Regions from separate parts of the Pseudomonas sp. Sample_16 genome, predicted to be linked through region 1. Evidence: predicted binding sites of a transcription regulator. Region 1 holds the regulator's gene; the other holds the start of a gene.
The links. The regulator FliA, encoded in region 1, starts transcription of late flagellar genes. The targets are predictions, from matches to a motif close to CTAAAGTTTNNNNNNNNNNNGCCGNTAA.
Positions count from the first base shown of each region.

Region 2: the regulator FliA is predicted to act here: its motif matches at 1,326-1,353, upstream of D8U69_RS22370 (methyl-accepting chemotaxis protein).

Region 1 is NZ_RCOB01000197.1:107,445-120,621, reverse strand. It holds gene flhB (flagellar biosynthesis protein FlhB) at 1-167, shown strand, start outside; gene D8U69_RS26395 (RHS repeat-associated core domain-containing protein) at 289-1,404, opposite strand; gene D8U69_RS26390 (RHS repeat-associated core domain-containing protein) at 1,670-2,752, opposite strand; gene flhA (flagellar biosynthesis protein FlhA) at 3,058-5,187, shown strand; gene flhF (flagellar biosynthesis protein FlhF) at 5,199-6,524, shown strand; gene fleN (flagellar synthesis regulator FleN) at 6,641-7,471, shown strand; gene fliA (RNA polymerase sigma factor FliA) at 7,468-8,208, shown strand; gene D8U69_RS26365 (chemotaxis response regulator CheY) at 8,375-8,746, shown strand; gene D8U69_RS26360 (protein phosphatase CheZ) at 8,766-9,554, shown strand; gene D8U69_RS26355 (chemotaxis protein CheA) at 9,610-11,883, shown strand; gene D8U69_RS26350 (chemotaxis response regulator protein-glutamate methylesterase) at 11,933-13,060, shown strand; gene D8U69_RS26345 (flagellar motor protein) at 13,060-13,177, shown strand, end outside.
Region 2 is NZ_RCOB01000168.1:201,562-206,947, forward strand. It holds gene D8U69_RS22370 (methyl-accepting chemotaxis protein) at 1-1,237, opposite strand, end outside; gene ampE (regulatory signaling modulator protein AmpE) at 1,417-2,253, opposite strand; gene ampD (1,6-anhydro-N-acetylmuramyl-L-alanine amidase AmpD) at 2,250-2,810, opposite strand; gene D8U69_RS22385 (DUF1631 domain-containing protein) at 2,875-5,055, opposite strand; gene nadC (carboxylating nicotinate-nucleotide diphosphorylase) at 5,311-5,386, shown strand, end outside.

The DNA of each region.
Region 1 (13,177 bases):
ACTCCACCGAACTGGAGCAGGAAATTCCTGGCGGCCTCTACCTCGCCGTCGCCCAGGTTCTGGCCTACGTCTATCAGATCCGCCAGTACCGCGTAGGCAAGGGCAAGCGCCCGGATCCGCTCAAGGATGATTTGCCGATTCCACCGGATTTGCGCCGCGATTCCTGATAAGTCCAAGCCAGGCAATCAGCGTTAAAGTCTATGCGAGCCTGCTCGCAGAGGGGAGGCTCACATGTAAAAGATATGTCGACTGACTCACGGCCTTAGTGAGCAGACATGCTTTTAATTATCAGAACGGCGCTTCAGAGCTTCTAGGAAAAGCCAGTTTATCCATTCTAGATGGATCGAAAAGTCGTATCCTGAGGGCACTAACGATGTGTTCTCTAAAAACAATTTGAATCGGTTTTTCGTTTTCAAATACGGGTCTGTGCAGTGTTGCTGTATAGTCAGTTCCAGCTCGCATGCCGATAAAATTTTTTGCAAAGACACTATATAGTTGTTCTTCGCCCAACATACCTCCTGTATCAAAAGCATAAGTCCATGCCAGCTTATGATCGGGTGTCACATAAAAACCTGGTCCAATGTGGTCAATGCCCTTGCCTAAAAATAATGGGTTTACGCCGCCCCAAGTGAGACTCCTTTCATATTTCTTCGCCGAGCCGTGAAGCCCGACATATTGATAGCGATCATCTGCAGAAACTGGGCTTGGGGCGGAGAGGCGTCTTGTCGATAATTTTTTTTCGTACGTGCGTTCGAGAGAGAGTCGTTTTGAGTTGTCAACGTCGGTGGTGCTTCTAATTGTTGGTGAGTCGCTTGGTGTTGGCATTTGTTTTTTGAACAGATTTCGGAAGAAGCTAAATAATTTCCAGCGTGCGCGTCCTGTGGGGTCTAGATGATTGATCGGGTCTCCTTCGCAATAGCTATAACAATTGAGGCCGCCTTCTTTAAACGGGCTCAGCGGATCTGGACTATTAAAACGCATCAATACGGGATTAAACGCCCGATACCCATTCCCCAACAAATAACACCCCGTCACGGGGTCCGGCCGCTCGCCGTTAAAACCGAGCAGGCTGAGTAACCCGCTTTCAAGGGTGCGGTGACCATAGAGCGAATAGGTGATGGGCTGCGGTGGATGATCGGCCTTGAGCGTCTGCAACACCGAACGCTGCTGATCGGTGGCCAACAGCGTGGTATCAGGCGCATCACCTTCACCTCGCTGTTGCGCCAACAACTGGTCACTATGCTGGACGATCGAGAAGCGCATCGCCCCCTGCATCTCGGTGACCAGCCTGCTCTTGCAGTAAAAGCGCTGGCGCTCGGGGGTGTCTGGCAGGGCGTGACTGATCAGGCGATCAAGGGGATCGTAGCGGTAATGGCAGAGCACGGCTTCACGTGGCAATGTCATGGGTGGTTGTTCCGAAGGTCCGATGATCGGAAGCTCAGTATTGACGACTTTGCAAGGGCTGGGTACTAGCAGAACTGATAGGTGCGCTGGGAATGCTGGTCCGATTTTGCTGTGTGACACCCCTCCTGTAGATACTCTGTTCCCGGTCAAACTTTCAGCAGGTGCTTATCGCTGAAAAGCTTGGCCGTGTCGAAATCCGATCCCGAGCGCAATTGTCGCGATCTCTCAGTGACGGATCATTTAGCCGGACGGCATTGTTTTGCACTTAAGTCGCTCTTATCGTTAAGTTTTTGGTCCAAGGCGTTGGCGGAGAAGCCAAAGTCTTTAGGTGTGCAGCTTTAATATTCTTATGCATCGTTTCAGGAAGGACAAGTGTGTTGTTTTTAGCGAATACAAAATCTTTGTTTGGTACTAGGTTTGAATAGTTTTCAATGTGCACTGTAAAAATTTCGGGTGTGCTTGGCCAGAGGTGGTATGAGGTATTTGTTACAGCGGGGGACGATGAAGTATTTTGATAAGGGAAAACGGCCGTTAGATCTATATTGGGATTTGAGGTGGGAATAAGCTCTAGGTAATCTTTATAAACGCTTTTTTGTGCATATTTAGCAGCGAATTCTATGTCTTGGGTTGCATAGAATCCTGGACCAAATGCGGCTATATCTGCATTTCTTACTCCTTTCTCCAAGCTTTCTTTATGCCTGCTCGATGATCCGTGAAAACCAGCGAGCTTGGAGTCAGGGATAGTTTTGCTGAACGGTCTCGGAATTTTTAAGGGGGGTTTATAATTTTCAAGAAGCTGTATCATTTTCAAGGAGAAGTGCCCTGTTGGGTCGGTGTTGCTGATAGGGTTTCCGGTGCAATAAGCATATGGATTTAATCCGCCCTTCCCAAACGGACTCAAACTGTCCGGGCTATTAAACCGCATCAAAACCGGATTAAACGCCCGATACCCGTTCCCCAGCAAATAACACCCCGTCACCGGGTCGGGCCGTTCGCCGTTAAAACCAAGCAGGCTGAGCAACCCGCTTTCAACGGTGCGGTGACCATAGGGCGAATAGGTGATGGGCTGCGGTGGATGATCGGCCTTGAGCGTCTGCAACACCGAACGCTGCTGATCGGTGGCCAACAACGTGGTATCAGGCGCATCACCTTCACCTCGCTGTTGCGCCAACAACTGGTCACCATGCTGGACGATCGAAAAACGCATCGCCCCCTGAATCTCGGTGGCCAGCCTGCTCTTGCAGTAAAAGCGCTGGCGCTCTGGGATGTCTGGCAGGGCGTGACTGATCAGGCGATCAAGGGGATCGTAGTGGTATCGGCAGAGTACGGTTTCACGGGGCGATGTCATGAGCGGGTGCTCCGAAGGTCCGAAGATCGGGCGCTCAGTATTGGCGGCTTTACAAGGGTTGGGTACTAGCAGAACTGATAGGTGGGCAGTTGCGGCCTCTTCGCGGGCAAGCCTCGCTCCTACAAAATATCGATCCACCCGTAGGAGCGAGGCTTGCCCGCGAAAGGGCCCGTTCATGCGATACGAATCCCCCCGATAAAACCCTGTATTTCAACCCCCCGCTAAAGTTGGAAGGCTTCTTGCAATAGCCGCCCCGAGCCTGCTTCAGGCGTCAAAAGTTTGCTTCAAAGGAACGGGGAATACCGGTGGATCGCTCTCAGTTAATCAACAGTGCCCGCACGAACATGGCAGACCTCAGTCGAGGCAATCTGGGCGTGCCGCTGTTGCTGCTGGTCATGTTGGCAATGATGATGTTGCCGATTCCGCCGTTTCTGCTGGACGTGTTCTTCACCTTCAACATTGCCTTGTCCATCGTTGTGCTGCTGGTTTGCGTCTACGCCCTGCGGCCGCTGGATTTTGCCGTGTTCCCGACCATTCTGCTGGTGGCGACGCTGTTGCGGCTGGCGTTGAACGTGGCGTCGACGCGGGTGGTGATGCTCCACGGTCAGGACGGCCACGCTGCCGCCGGTAAGGTGATCCAGGCCTTCGGTGAGGTGGTGATCGGCGGTAACTACGTGGTCGGTATCGTGGTTTTCGCGATCTTGATGATCATCAACTTCGTCGTGGTAACCAAGGGTGCCGGGCGGATTTCCGAGGTGAGTGCGCGGTTCACCCTCGATGCGATGCCCGGTAAACAGATGGCCATCGACGCCGACCTCAACGCCGGTCTGATCGACCAGAACCAGGCCAAGGCCCGCCGTTCGGAAGTGGCACAGGAAGCCGAGTTCTATGGCTCCATGGACGGTGCCAGCAAATTCGTGCGTGGTGACGCCATTGCCGGTTTGCTGATTCTGTTCATCAACCTGATCGGTGGCATGGCGGTCGGTATCTTCCAGCACAACATGACCTTCGCCGATGCCGGCAAGGTTTACGCACTGCTGACCATCGGTGACGGTTTGGTGGCGCAATTGCCATCACTGTTGTTGTCCACCGCTGCGGCGATCATGGTGACCCGTGCTTCCGGTTCGGAAGACATGGGTAAACAGATCAATCGTCAGATGTTCGCATCGCCCAAGGCGCTGGCCGTATCGGCAGGCTTGATGGCGGTGATGGGGCTGGTGCCCGGCATGCCGCACTTTTCCTTCCTGACCATGGCTGCCCTGGCGGCGGGTGGTGCCTACCTGTTCTGGCGCAAGCAGAACCAGGTCAAGGTCCAGGCGTTGCAGGAGGTCAAGCGTCAACAAGAGTTGCTGCCATCGCCAGCGCGCGCGCAGGAAACCAAGGAGCTCGGCTGGGATGACGTGACGCCGATCGACATGATCGGCCTGGAAGTCGGCTACCGCCTGATTCCATTGGTGGATCGCAATCAGGGTGGTCAATTGCTGGCGCGGATCAAGGGCGTGCGCAAGAAGTTGTCCCAGGACCTGGGCTTCCTGATGCCGACCGTGCACATCCGCGACAACCTCGACCTGGCACCAAGTGCCTACCGCCTGACCTTGATGGGGGTGATCCTGGCCGAGGCCGAGATTTACCCGGATCGCGAACTGGCGATCAACCCGGGGCAGGTATACGGCACGCTCAACGGCATTACCGCCAAAGATCCGGCTTTCGGTCTGGAAGCGGTCTGGATCGAAATCAGTCAGCGTGCCCAGGCACAATCCCTTGGCTATACAGTGGTTGATGCCAGTACAGTAGTGGCCACTCACTTGAACCAGATTCTGTACAAGCATTCCAGTGAGCTGATCGGGCACGAGGAAGTGCAGCAACTGATGCAGTTGCTGGCGAAAAACTCGCCGAAACTGGCCGAAGAATTGGTGCCAGGTGTGTTGTCGCTGTCGCAACTGCTCAAGGTTCTGCAAGCGCTGCTGGCAGAGCAGGTGCCGGTGCGTGACATTCGAAGCATTGCCGAGGCCATCGCCAACAACGCTTCCAAGAGTCAAGATACCGCCGCCCTGGTGGCTGCGGTGCGTGTCGGCGTTAGCCGCGCAATCGTGCAAAGCATTGTAGGCACTGACTCCGAGCTGCCAGTGATCACGCTGGAGCCAAGGTTGGAACAAATATTGCTCAATAGTCTGCAGAAGGCAGGACAAGGCTCGGAAGAGGGCGTTCTGCTGGAGCCAAGCATGGCTGAAAAGCTGCAACGCTCGCTGATCGATGCGGCGCAGCGCCAGGAGATGCAAGGTCAACCGGTGATTCTGCTGGTGGCCGGTCCGGTTCGCGCGATGCTCTCGCGATTTGGCCGGCTGGCAGTCCCGGGTTTGCACGTGTTGGCTTATCAGGAAATCCCTGACAACAAGCAAGTGACCATCGTTGCGACAGTAGGGCCCAACGGCTGAGGTAGTGGTTTATGCAAGTTAAGCGTTTTTTCGCCGCCGATATGCGTCAGGCCATGAAACTGGTTCGTGATGAACTGGGCGCTGAAGCGGCCATCATCGGCAACCGTCGCATCGCCGGTGGTGTCGAGCTCACGGCTGCCCTGGATTACAAGCTGTCGGCGCTGGCGCCACGCGTGCCGAACATGGAACTCGAAGACGAGCTGCGCAAGACGCAGTCGCGCATCGTCACCGCCCAGGCCGAGCTGAGCCTGCGCAGCGACGGCGAAAGCGACAATGCCACCAATCGCCAGTTGTTCGCCGGGTTGCCCCTCACCGCCGCCGAGCCACTGATCGAGCCGACCTACGCCGAGCCTCGGCGTCCTGCGCCAGCGCCTGCTGCGGCGCCCGCGGTGGACTCCCGGGTATTTGACTCGATGCGTTTTGAGCTCAACAGCCTGCGCGAACTGATGGAAGTACAGCTGGGCTCCCTGGCATGGAATCAGCTGCAAGGCAGCAGCCCGGGCCAGGCCAACCTCTGGCGCCGTCTGCAACGTATCGGTTTGTCCGGGCCGTTGTCCCGCGACTTGCTGGCACTGATCACCGATATTCAAGAACCCCGCCAAGCCTGGCGCATGTTGCTGGCGCATCTGGCGCGGATGATTGCCACGCCGGAAATCGAGCCGCTGGAAGAGGGCGGTGTGATTGCCATGGTCGGCCCTGCCGGCATGGGCAAGACCACCACCCTGGCCAAGCTGGCTGCCCGTTATGTGCTCAAGTACGGCGCGCAGAACATCGCGCTGGTGAGCATGGACAGCTACCGTATCGGTGCCCAGGAACAGCTCAAGACCCTCGGCCGGATTCTCAATGTGTCGGTGACCCACGTCGATCCGGGGCAATCGCTGGCGCAGGCGCTGGAACCTTTGCTGCGCAAGCGTGTGGTGCTGATCGATACCGCCGGCCTTCAAGCCAGCGATCCGGCATTGCGCATGCAGCTCGAAAGCCTGGCCGGTCGTGGCATCAAATCGAAAAATTATCTGGTTCTGGCAACCACCAGCCAGAAACAGGTTCTAACCGCCGCTTATCACAGTTACAAGCGTTGCGGGCTCGCTGGCTGCATCCTGACTAAACTGGATGAAACGGCCAGTCTGGGCGAGGTGTTGAGCCTGGCCATCAGCCATGAGTTGCCGGTAGCCTACCTGACTGATGGCCCGCGGATTCCGGATGATTTGCATCTGCCGCGCCGTCATCAACTGGTCAGCCGTGCCGTGAGCGTGCAAATGCAGGAAGAACCCAGCGAAGAAGCCATGGCTGACATGTTCGCTGATATCTACCACAGCCCCACCAAGCAGGTAGGCTGAGGTAACAATGAATAGTTTTTGTACCTACATCGATGGTCTGCCATGCATTGTTCCGATTGTGAACGCGCAGCCAGTAATGTGGCCTCCGTCTATGCAAGACAAGGTAAAGAAATAACATGGGCAGCATGCATCCCGTACAGGTGATCGCGGTGACCGGCGGCAAAGGTGGCGTCGGGAAGACTAACGTGTCAGTGAACTTGTCCCTGGCTCTAGCTGAGCTCGGCCGGCGCGTCATGCTGCTGGACGCCGATCTGGGGCTGGCGAACGTCGACGTTCTGCTGGGGCTGACACCCAAACGGACCCTGGCCGACGTGATCGAAGGTCGCTGCGAGCTGCGCGACGTCCTGTTGCAGGGCCCCGGCGGCATCCGCATCGTTCCCGCCGCGTCCGGCACCCAGAGCATGGTTCACTTGAGCCCGGCGCAGCACGCCGGCCTGATCCAGGCCTTCAGCGATATCGGCGACAACCTCGACGTACTGGTGATCGACACCGCTGCGGGGATTGGTGACTCGGTAGTCAGTTTTGTCCGTGCCGCCCAGGAAGTGTTGCTGGTGGTCTGCGACGAGCCGACCTCCATTACCGACGCCTACGCCCTGATCAAACTGCTCAACCGTGACTACGGCATGAACCGTTTCCGCGTGCTGGCCAACATGGCCCAGAGCCCGCAGGAAGGGCGCAATCTGTTCGCCAAGTTGACCAAGGTCACGGATCGTTTCCTCGACGTCGCCCTGCAATACGTCGGCGCCGTGCCTTATGACGAAAGCGTGCGCAAGGCCGTGCAAAAACAGCGTGCCGTCTACGAAGCATTCCCGCGCTCCAAGTGCTCGCTGGCGTTCAAGGCAATCGCGCAGAAGGTCGACACCTGGCCGTTGCCCGCCAACCCGCGTGGGCATCTGGAGTTCTTCGTCGAACGCCTCGTGCAACAAACGGCAGGACCCGTGCTATGACAGCCAGCGGCTACAACCTCTACAAGAAATCGGCACGCGATGCGCAGTACGAGCTGATCGAGCGTTACGCGCCGCTGGTCAAACGCATTGCCTATCACTTGCTGGCGCGTCTGCCGGCCAGTGTCCAGGTCGAAGACTTGATCCAGGCCGGGATGATCGGCCTGCTGGAAGTCTCGACCAAATACGACGCCAGCAAAGGCGCGAGTTTCGAGACGTACGCGGGCATCCGCATCCGCGGCGCCATGCTCGATGAAGTGCGCAAGGGTGACTGGGCGCCACGCTCGGTCCACCGCAATACCCGCATGGTCAGCGACGCCATCCGCTCGATTGAAGCGAAAACCGGCCGTGACGCTAAAGATCACGAAGTTGCGGCCGAACTCCAATTGAGTCTCGACGATTATTACGGGATTTTGAACGACACCCTGGGCAGCCGGTTATTCAGTTTCGACGATCTGTTGCAGGACGGCGAACACGAAGGGCTGCACGAGGATGGCGCGAGTGCTCATCTCGAGCCGTCACGCGATCTGGAGGATGAACGCTTCCAGGCAGCGCTGGCGGACGCGATTGCCAATTTGCCGGAGCGCGAGCGACTGGTGTTGGCGCTGTACTACGACGAAGAGTTGAATCTCAAGGAAATCGGTGAGGTCCTGGGGGTCAGCGAATCTCGGGTCAGCCAGTTACATAGCCAGTGCGCGGCCCGTTTAAGGGGGCGTTTGGGAGAGTGGCGAGCGCGCTGAAGGCAGTGTGGGGGCACTGCGACGTGGCTGGTGGGGTGATGAACCGCGCCGGTCTCGCTTCGTTGTACTCCAGACAGTCATCGAGTGCTTTGCCAGATTGATTGAAATGGCGCGTCCAGGTGCTGGGCGCGTTTTAGTCTGCTTGGAGGTCGAATTGGACAAGAACATGAAAATCCTCATCGTTGATGACTTCTCAACGATGCGGCGGATCATAAAAAACCTGTTGCGTGACCTTGGGTTCACCAACACGGTCGAGGCCGACGATGGCACTACCGCCATTCCGGTCCTCAACAGCGGGAGCATCGACTTTCTGGTGACCGACTGGAACATGCCTGGCATGACCGGTATCGATCTGCTGCGTCACGTGCGTGCCGATGAAAAGCTCAAGCACCTGCCGGTGTTGATGGTGACCGCTGAAGCCAAGCGCGAGCAGATCATCGAAGCGGCCCAGGCCGGTGTAAACGGCTATGTGGTCAAACCCTTCACGGCCCAGGCGTTGAAAGAAAAAATCGAGAAGATTTTCGAACGCATCGGTTGAACTGCGCCACGGGGGAGCTATGGGGCATAACGAATCTTCGCAGGGCGATTTTGAATCGACCCTGAAAAAACACGCCGTCGAACTGGTCGCGAGCCTTGAAAAGGGCAGGTTTGGCGATGCTGTGCAATTGATCCATGAGCTCAACCAGACCCGTGACCGCGGCCTGTATCAGGAAGTGGGCAAGCTCACGCGCGAGCTGCATAGCGCGATCGTCAATTTTCAGATTGACCCGCACATGCCGCAAGCCGAAGAGGTGTCACAGATCACCGACGCCACCGAGCGTCTGGGTTATGTGGTCAAGCTGACCGAGGCCGCAGCCAACCGCACCATGGACCTGGTGGAAAACGCCACGCCGCTGGTCAACAGCCTGGCTGACGAAGCCCAGGCCTTGAGCACGGATTGGGGGCGGTTCATGCGTCGCGAAGTCGGGGCTGAAGAGTTCCGCGAACTGGCCCGGCGAGTCGACGGGTTCCTGACGCGCAGCAGCACAGACAACCGTGCCGTGTCGGGAAACCTCAACGATATTCTGCTGGCCCAGGATTATCAGGACCTCACAGGTCAAGTCATCAAGCGTGTGACCCAACTCGTCACCGAAGTCGAGAGCAACCTGCTCAAGCTCGTGCTCATGGCCAGTCAGGTTGACCGTTTTGCGGGCATCGAGCATGACCGTGAAGCAATGCTTGCAGAAAAAGATCCACAAAAACATCTCTCTCAGGGTGAAGGTCCGCAGATTCATGCCGATAAAAGAGAAGACGTTGTGTCCGGTCAGGACGATGTGGACGATTTGTTATCCAGCCTTGGATTCTAGAGTTTCAGGAATTTCAGGTTTTTTGGGTTTTTAGACCTGTAGGAGCACACCATTAATGAGCTTCGGCGCCGATGAAGAGATCCTTCAGGATTTCCTGGTTGAGGCCGGCGAGATTCTAGAGCAACTGTCCGAACAGCTGGTCGAGCTGGAAAGCCGACCGGATGATGCGGATCTGCTCAATGCAATTTTTCGCGGTTTTCACACTGTAAAAGGGGGCGCCGGCTTCCTCCAGCTCAACGAGCTGGTGGAGTGCTGCCACATCGCCGAGAACGTGTTCGACATCCTGCGCAAGGGCGAACGTCGCGTTGACTCGGAATTGATGGACGTGGTTCTCGAAGCACTGGACGCGGTGAACAGCATGTTCAGCGAAGTCCGCGAGCGTGGCCCGATCACGGCTGCCACGCCAGAATTACTCGCGGCACTGGCCCGTCTGGCCGAGCCGCAATCGGCTGACGAGGCAGCGCCAGCACCCGTCGCCGAAGTGGTTGAAGAACCTGCCGCTCAAAGCGAGTCAGGCGACATCACCGACAATGAATTCGAACAACTGCTGGACTCGCTGAACGCCGTCAAGGCCCAGGCCGAGGCGCCGGCGGCTGCTCCAGCGCCCGCCGCCGATACTGCGGCCAGCGACGAAATCACCGACGCCGAGTTCGAGTCGTTGCTCGACCAGTTGCACGGTAAAGGCCAGTTCGCCGTTGATGCGGTGGCACCGGCGGCCCCTGCCGCGCCGCAGGCTCCGAAAGCCGCGGGCGACAGTTCCGACATCACCGACGACGAATTCGAAGCACTGCTCGACCAACTGCACGGCAAGGGCAATTTTGCCGTGGATGCGCTGGAATCGGCCATCGCTTCGGTGCCGACGCCTGCTGCGCCAACCGCTGCGGCGGCCGGCAGTGACTTGATTACCGATCACGAATTCGAATCGCTGCTCGACGAATTGCACGGCAAGGGCAAGTTCACTGAAGTGGGCGCCACGGCTGGCACGGCAACCGGCGCGAGCGCCTCGGTTGCGGCGCCTGTCGCCAAGGCTGCGGCACCGAAGCCGGTGGCCAAGGCTCCTGAACCGAAGGCCGAAGCCGCGAAGCCGGCACCTGCCGCCGCTGCACCGGCTCCGGCCCGTGCCCCGGCCGCACCGCCCGCGGAAAAACCGGCCAGCGAAGCCGAGACCACTGTGCGGGTCGACACCGCGCGTCTCGACGAAATCATGAACATGGTTGGCGAACTGGTGCTGGTGCGTAACCGCCTGGTCCGCCTGGGTGCCAACAGCGCCGACGAAGCCATGTCCAAAGCCGTGTCCAACCTCGACGTGGTCACGGCCGATCTGCAAACCGCGGTCATGAAGACCCGGATGCAACCGATCAAGAAAGTCTTCGGGCGCTTCCCGCGCCTGGTTCGCGACCTGGCGCGCCAGCTCAAGAAAGAGATCAACCTGGAGCTGGTCGGCGAAGAGACCGACCTCGACAAGAACCTCGTCGAGGCCTTGGCCGACCCGTTGGTCCACTTGGTGCGCAACGCGGTCGACCACGGCATCGAGTCGCCGGAAGAACGCGAAGCCTCGGGCAAGGCCCGTGGCGGCAAGGTCATTCTCGCCGCGGAACAGGAAGGCGATCACATCCTGTTGTCGATCTCCGATGATGGCAAGGGCATGGACCCGAACGTGTTGCGTTCGATCGCGGTAAAACGCGGCGTGATGGACAAGGACGCGGCCGATCGACTGAGCGATACCGAGTGCTACAACCTGATTTTCGCCCCGGGTTTCTCGACCAAGACCGAGATATCCGACGTGTCGGGTCGTGGCGTGGGCATGGACGTGGTGAAAACCAAGATTTCCCAGCTCAACGGTTCGATCAATATTTTCTCGGCCAAGGGCCAGGGGTCGAAGATCGTCATCAAGGTGCCGTTGACCCTGGCGATCATGCCGACGCTGATGGTCATGCTCGGCAACCAGGCGTTCGCCTTTCCGCTGGTGAACGTCAACGAGATCTTCCACCTCGACCTGTCGACCACCAACGTGGTGGACGGCCAGGAAGTGGTGATCGTGCGGGACAAGGCGCTGCCGTTGTTCTACCTCAAGCGCTGGCTGGTCAGCTCCGCCGCTCACGAAGAGCAGCGCGAAGGCCATGTGGTGATCCTTTCGGTGGGCACCCAGCGGATCGGCTTCGTCGTCGATCAACTGGTGGGCCAGGAAGAAGTGGTCATCAAGCCATTGGGCAAAATGCTCCAGGGAACCCCGGGCATGTCCGGCGCCACCATCACCGGTGACGGCCGCATTGCGCTGATTCTCGATGTTCCAAGCATGCTCAAGCGTTACGCCACAAAGCGTATTTGAATCCGGGGCAGCGGCGCGATGACGCGCCGCTGCACCTAATGGAGTGTTTATGGCAGTCAAAGTCCTGGTGGTGGACGATTCGGGGTTTTTCCGCCGCCGCGTCTCGGAAATTCTTTCAGCGGATTCGAATATCCAGGTCGTCGGTACCGCGACCAACGGAAAAGAGGCGATCGATCAGGCGCTGGCTCTCAAGCCGGACGTGATCACCATGGACTACGAGATGCCAATGATGGACGGCATCACGGCGGTGCGGCACATCATGCAGCGCTGCCCGACCCCGGTCTTGATGTTTTCCTCGCTGACCCACGAAGGCGCCCGGGTTACCCTCGATGCGCTGGACGCCGGCGCGGTGGATTTCCTGCCGAAGAATTTCGAAGACATCTCGCGCAACCCCGAGAAGGTCAAGCAACTGCTGTGCGAAAAGATTCTGAGCATTTCGCGCAGCAACCGTCGTGTCAGCGCCTACAGTGCACCGGCTCCGGTGGCCGCACCTGCTCCGACGCCTACGCCTTCCACAAGCAGTTACGGCAGCAGCGCACCTGTGCGTCCGGCACCGGCTCCGATTCCGGTGCGTACCCATGCGCCCACGCAGTCATCACCGGCGCCAAAACGCAAAGCCTACAAACTGGTGGCCATCGGTACGTCTACCGGCGGCCCGGTTGCCTTGCAGCGGGTGCTGACCCAATTGCCGGCCAACTTCCCGGCGCCGATCGTGCTGATCCAGCACATGCCCGCTGCGTTCACCAAGGCGTTCGCCGAGCGTCTGGACAAACTCTGCCGCATCAGCGTCAAGGAAGCCGAGGACGGCGATATCCTGCGTCCTGGCCTGGCCCTGCTCGCACCGGGCGGCAAGCAAATGATGATCGACGGCCGTGGGGCGGTGAAAATCCTCCCGGGCGACGAGCGTTTGAATTACAAACCGTGCGTCGATATCACCTTCGGTTCGGCGGCCAAGTCCTACGGTGACAAAGTTCTGGCGGTGGTGTTGACCGGCATGGGCGCCGATGGTCGCGAGGGCGCGCGCCTGCTCAAGCAGGGCGGCAGTTCGATCTGGGCGCAGGATGAAGCCAGCTGCGTGATCTACGGCATGCCGATGGCCATCGTCAAAGCCGAACTCGCTGACGCGGTGTACAGCCTGGACGACATTGGCCGGCACATCGTCGAGGCGTGTATCTGATGGATGTTCTCAGCCTTATCGGCATCATCATGGCGTTCGTCGCCATCATCGGCGGCAACTACCTCGAAGGCGGCCATCTGGGTGCGCTGGCCAACGGCCCCGCAGCCTTGATCGTAC
Region 2 (5,386 bases), on a different contig from region 1:
CGGCTTGACGCTCGACCTCGCTGACGGTCTGCCCGACGCGCTCGATCAGGTCATGGATTTTCTTCACCGTGCCGTTGAACACCTCGCCCAACTCTCCGAGTTCATCGCGGCTGTTGGCGCTGAAGGTAACCGTCATGTCGCCCGCCGCCACTTTGTCCATGACCCCACCCAGGCGTTTGAGAGTGGTGCGGGTAGACGCGTAGAAACCGCCGTAGAGATAGAAGATCAGGACAAACACCACCGACAGCGCCACGGCCTGCAGGATCATGTGTGTGCGGTTCTGGTCCAGACGCTGCTGCAACTGGTTGCCGAGAAACTTCAGGGTGGCTTCATTGAGTTGGTAGGTCGAATCCATCAAGCCAGTGACCTGGTCGTAGAAGGCCTGCCATGGCGTATCGAGTGTATCGGCCATCACCACCTTTTCTTCGAACAGCTCGCTGGCTTTTTTCAACGAGGCTCTGCTGCTGTCTGCCTGAGCAGCCAGGGTCTGCGCCGCGGCCTTGCTGGAGTTTGTCGCGTCCTGCAACTTCAAGCCGTACTCGGCCTGGAGTTTTTCGATCTGCCCCAACAGGTCATCGAATCGGTTGCTCGATGCCGAGTTGAGAAAACCTTGCCCCAGCGAGGCCGCGCCCATCGCACGGCCGTCTCCCAGAATCTGGGTGATGCGCGGAGTGACGTTGGTCACCAGTTCGCTGAGTTGGCGCATGTCGCTTTGATTGTCGAGGCTCAGACCGGCCTGACTGGCAATGAGTTGGCTGAAAAGCTGGGCATTACCCACCAGCTTGCCCGCCAGGGCACTTTTGCTTTGCAGGGATGTTTCCGTTTGCTGTGCCTTGAACGCAGCGACCATCTCATCGCGTTTGCCGTCGAACACCGCAATGTGCTCCGGATCGCTGCTCATCGCCGTCAACCCTTGCAGGCGCGTCAGCACGCTTTTTTCCAGGCTGCTGATTTGCGCCTCAATGTTCCCGGCCCTGCCGGACTGGCCGAGGGCAAGATTGATCTGCACCAGGTTGTTCAAGGTTTCCAGATCGCGTCGTAGCGTCAGGCTACTGCCCAACAGGTCGAGGCTTTGCAGTTCGATCCGGGTGCCCTGGAATTCGCGATAGGAATCGCGTACCAGATAGAAATTGGTGACTAACATTGGCACCAGGAACAGGACGCTGATCAGGCTGAACTTCATGCCGAAGCTCAGGCGATTCATTAGCGCAACGGCGGGATAGAGCAAGCTCTTCACTGGAAGTCTCCCTTGGATTTCTTATTTTTATTGGCAGGCGCAGCGAGGCAGCAGATAGCCACTATTGAGCGCTATCCCTGTATAGCTTAAATCGGCAGGAAGTTTTGTAACTTAAGGTTAACGAGAGGCCAGCGCAGCCCTGTAGCAGCGGGCATCACTTGCTACAGGGATCAATCGCTTCAGGGCAAGACAGTCCACAATGCAAAACCGGCATACCACAGCACCGCCGCTCGCAGCAGTAACTCCCAGAGCCGGTCGAGATTGTTGATGCCGTCGGGCCCTGCGACCGGTGCAGGAATTTCCGCGGCCACCCGCCCAGCCTTCTCGATCAACTGAGCAGCGCTGATGTTCCAGTTCAGCAATTCGTGCAACATCACCCGGCTGACAGCAACAAAATTGCCGACCAGGGCAAAGCTCGCGGCCAGCAAGCGCACCGGCACCCAATCGAATGCGTGACGCAATTGCCCTGCGCGCTCGACCACGGCCGGGTTTTGCCCGTGCTCTTCAGCCAGGGCCAGCAGGCGGTAGCTCAAGGCGGCGACCGGCCCCAACAGGAAGTACCAGAAAATCACCGCAAAGAAACTCTGGTAAGCCTCCCACAGCAAATGCCCTTCAACCCGCTCCAGCAGTTGTTCGCCGCTGTCGGCGCAGATATCAAGATCGCGCTTGGCGACATGGGCCGCCGCTTGCAGGTCTTCTCGACGCCAGGCATCGCGAAACGGCCCAAGACCGGCCAGCAGATCTCCGCGCCCCAGGCTGTAGATAACCACCAACAGGTGTACCGGCAAGGCCAGCAGACCGTAAGCCACCGGGTCAATCACCACCAGCAGCAGGCCCAGTAGCGCAACGGGAAACAGCACCAGCACCGCTAGTACCAGCCATGGACGCTGCACCAGACGCGGGCTGAGCTCAAGCTTGTGCAGCTCGCGAACCCAGCCGCCATCGCGTTGAACCCGATGGCGCAGGGCCGAAAACTTCTCGATCCAGACCGCCAACAGCAACACCAGAAAACTCATTGTCCTTCCTCTTTTGCCAGGGCTGCGCGATAGCGTGCCCAGTCGAACGCCGGCCCCGGATCCGTCTTGCGCCCGGGGGCGATGTCGCTATGCCCACAGATCCGCTGTGCAGTGATCGCCGGGAACGCCGCTTGCAACTGCCGAGTCAGCCCGGTCAACGCATCATACTGAGCATCGGTGAATGGCAGATCATCCGTGCCTTCCAATTCAATGCCCACGGAAAAATCGTTACAGGTTTCCCGCCCCTCGAAATTCGAAACGCCAGCGTGCCAGGCGCGCTCAAGACAAGAAACAAACTGGGTAACAGTACCGTCACGCTCAATCAGAAAATGTGCGGACACCCGCAGATCGGCAATCCCCTCAAAGTAGGGATGCTCCGTGACATCCAGACGATTCTGGAAAAAGGCCTGCACCTTGCCCGTGGCGAACTGTGCCGGCGGCAGGCTGATGTTATGGATCACCAGCAGGGAAATTTCGCCCTCGGGGCGCGCATTGAAGTTGGGCGAGGGGCACAAACGCACGTCCTGACACCAACCGCTCGCGGGGTCCAACTGCATACCGATTCCTTCAACGACAAGTGTGTTGGCCGTCAGTATGCCGCGATAGCCCCCCGGGATGCGATCACTTGCCGCGCTCAAGGCGTCGCAGATTGCTGATCACCGTCTCCAGCGCCCGATCAAACAGCAAGGTGTCATCGAGCGTACGCACCGTACCGCGACGAAACTCCAGGGCCAGGCTCGCACGGCTGTGCTCCAGCACCTTCATGCCAGTGCGGTTGACGAAAATGTAATGGCCCGTGACGTCGATAATCGCTGCCAGCTTGCAGCGCAGCGTATTGTCCTGATCCTCCTGGAACTCGACCCAGCCACCAAGGCGCAACTGGTCCACGTGCCACAGCCCGATATCATCGGCCGACAAAGGCACCGCAGTGGCCTGTACCGGTCCTTCATCGGCTGACTGCAAGACCATTGCTTCGAGCACCTGAACCAACTCCGGCGCGTCCTTTGGCGCATGAGCCTCAGGCTCGAACAACTGAACATGCAAACCTTCCAGCTCACTGAAAAACTCACTGGTGGCGAACGGATCGAACGTCGAACCACTCAGGCCTTCGCGCAACGCCTTGAGCAAGCCCGGCACCAGCGCCAGCAAGCGCGAACGCGCGTCCGGTTCGTCATGGCACTGAACGCTCCAGACCAACTGCTCCATGGTCTGCACAGCCGCATGCCACTGCGTCGATTGATGACCATGCTTGAGAAAGGTCAGCAGCAACACTTTGCTCCAGGCGTCCTGAACAAACAGCACCACGCTGCGCGGCAAACTTTTGCCCAACAAGGCCAGATTCAAAGCCTGTTCGACATGTTGACGGGCCAGCGCAGCTTTCGCCCGGCCTTCTTCAGCGTCGCGGGTGCGTTGCTCCAGCAATTCACTGCGACGCCGCTCATCGGCGATGAACGCCAGGAAGTCAGCCAGCAGATCGGAAAAAATCGCCGGGTCATCGACGAAGTCATTCAACAACCGCTTCACCACCTGCTCGATGCGCAAGTACAGGCTATCGCGCTGAACATCGTCGCAGCTGCTCCAGCCGAGCGTGGCACTGGCTATTTCATTGAGCAGACGCCTGGCCGGGTGATCGCCGCGACTGAAAAAACGCTTGTCCAGAACCGCCACCTTGACCATCGGGATTTGCAACTGGCCAACCAACGCCTTGAGGCTCTGCGGCAAGTCGCGGTCGTGGCGGATGCACTCGAACAGCATGGCGATCAGGTTGATGACATCTTCATCCGCCACCCCCACCACGCGCGACTTGCCGCTTTTGACACTGACGCGAGTCAGCAACTGTCCCAGCTGATTGCGCAGATCGAAATCGTCCTGGCTGGCGTGCGTCGGCACGTATTGCTGCAAGTACGAAAGCAGCCGCAACAGGTCCCTTGAGGAAATCGGCTGTGCGGGCGCGCTTGCTTCGAGGATTGGCGTGAAACGGCCGCGCACCTGGGACAACAGGTGCTGCAATGGCAGAAACACCGGTGGCAGGCTGTCGTCGAGTGCTGACACTTGCGACTCAACGGCCACAGGCGTTTCGACAGACGTAGCAATCGTTCGCGCCGGGACGGGCTGGAGATCGGGCAGCACGCCCATGACTACCAACAACTGGTTGGCTTCACCATAGAGCTGGTCAGCATCGTTGAGCACATAGCGCTCGAATAATTTGAGGATAATCAACTTGACCTTGATCTCTACCCCGAGATTGCGCCCGGCCTGCAGGAAAAACTCACACAGCAACGTCGGCCCCAAAGGGTTGTGCCTTTCAATCAGCGTCTTGCCCAACAGCGTACTGAGGCGTGCGGTGAGCTGGTCGAGCGCCAAACCGTCACGATCCAGTATTTTATTGACCATCGCTTCTACCGCGACTGTGCGCTCCAGCTCGTCGCCGGGCTGCGCAAACGAAGCGCCGGCCGACAGCGCCATGGAGCCGTTCACAGGTGTTACGTCGTAGCGGGAAAGACGAGCAAATGCCTCGAAGATCTGATCGAAAAAAAGCCGCTCGATATTTTTGCGCTTGAGGCGCAAATCGCGCATGGCCTGGAAGTAAATGTTCTGCTCGATGCTATCTCGAGCCCGATCCGTCATTTCAAAAAGTGTGTCGTCCGCATTGTCAAACAGTGCCTGCAGGCCTCTCCTGAGCTGCAGCACAGCCTTGTCGCGAACCTGAAGCAGAATCACAGGCAGGCGGGTGAGCGGCGTATGAATCGCCAGATCGGTAGGCGCCTTGTGCAAAGGCACTACATTCCCGTCGTTGTGCATCCCGGTCCCCCTGAAACAATGATTCCACGAATCGTCAAAGTCATGACGTCAATTGCAAGGCGCGATTATCTTGCAAAAAACCACCCGGGTACCAGCGACCCGTGTTCCTCCATGGAAATACAGACCAGTACGGGCGGTATTTGCTTGCGGGAATCGACCAAATGCATGTTTCGCAGCGCCGACAATCTTTCGCACGCCTTGGGTTGCTCCGCGGCATGGCCCTATAATCGGACCACTTTGTTTGTGGAGTCCGTTATGCCGAATCTACGTCTCGCCGATCTGAACGCCGAAATCGAAGCCAACGTGCGCCGCGCGTTGCTCGAAGACATCG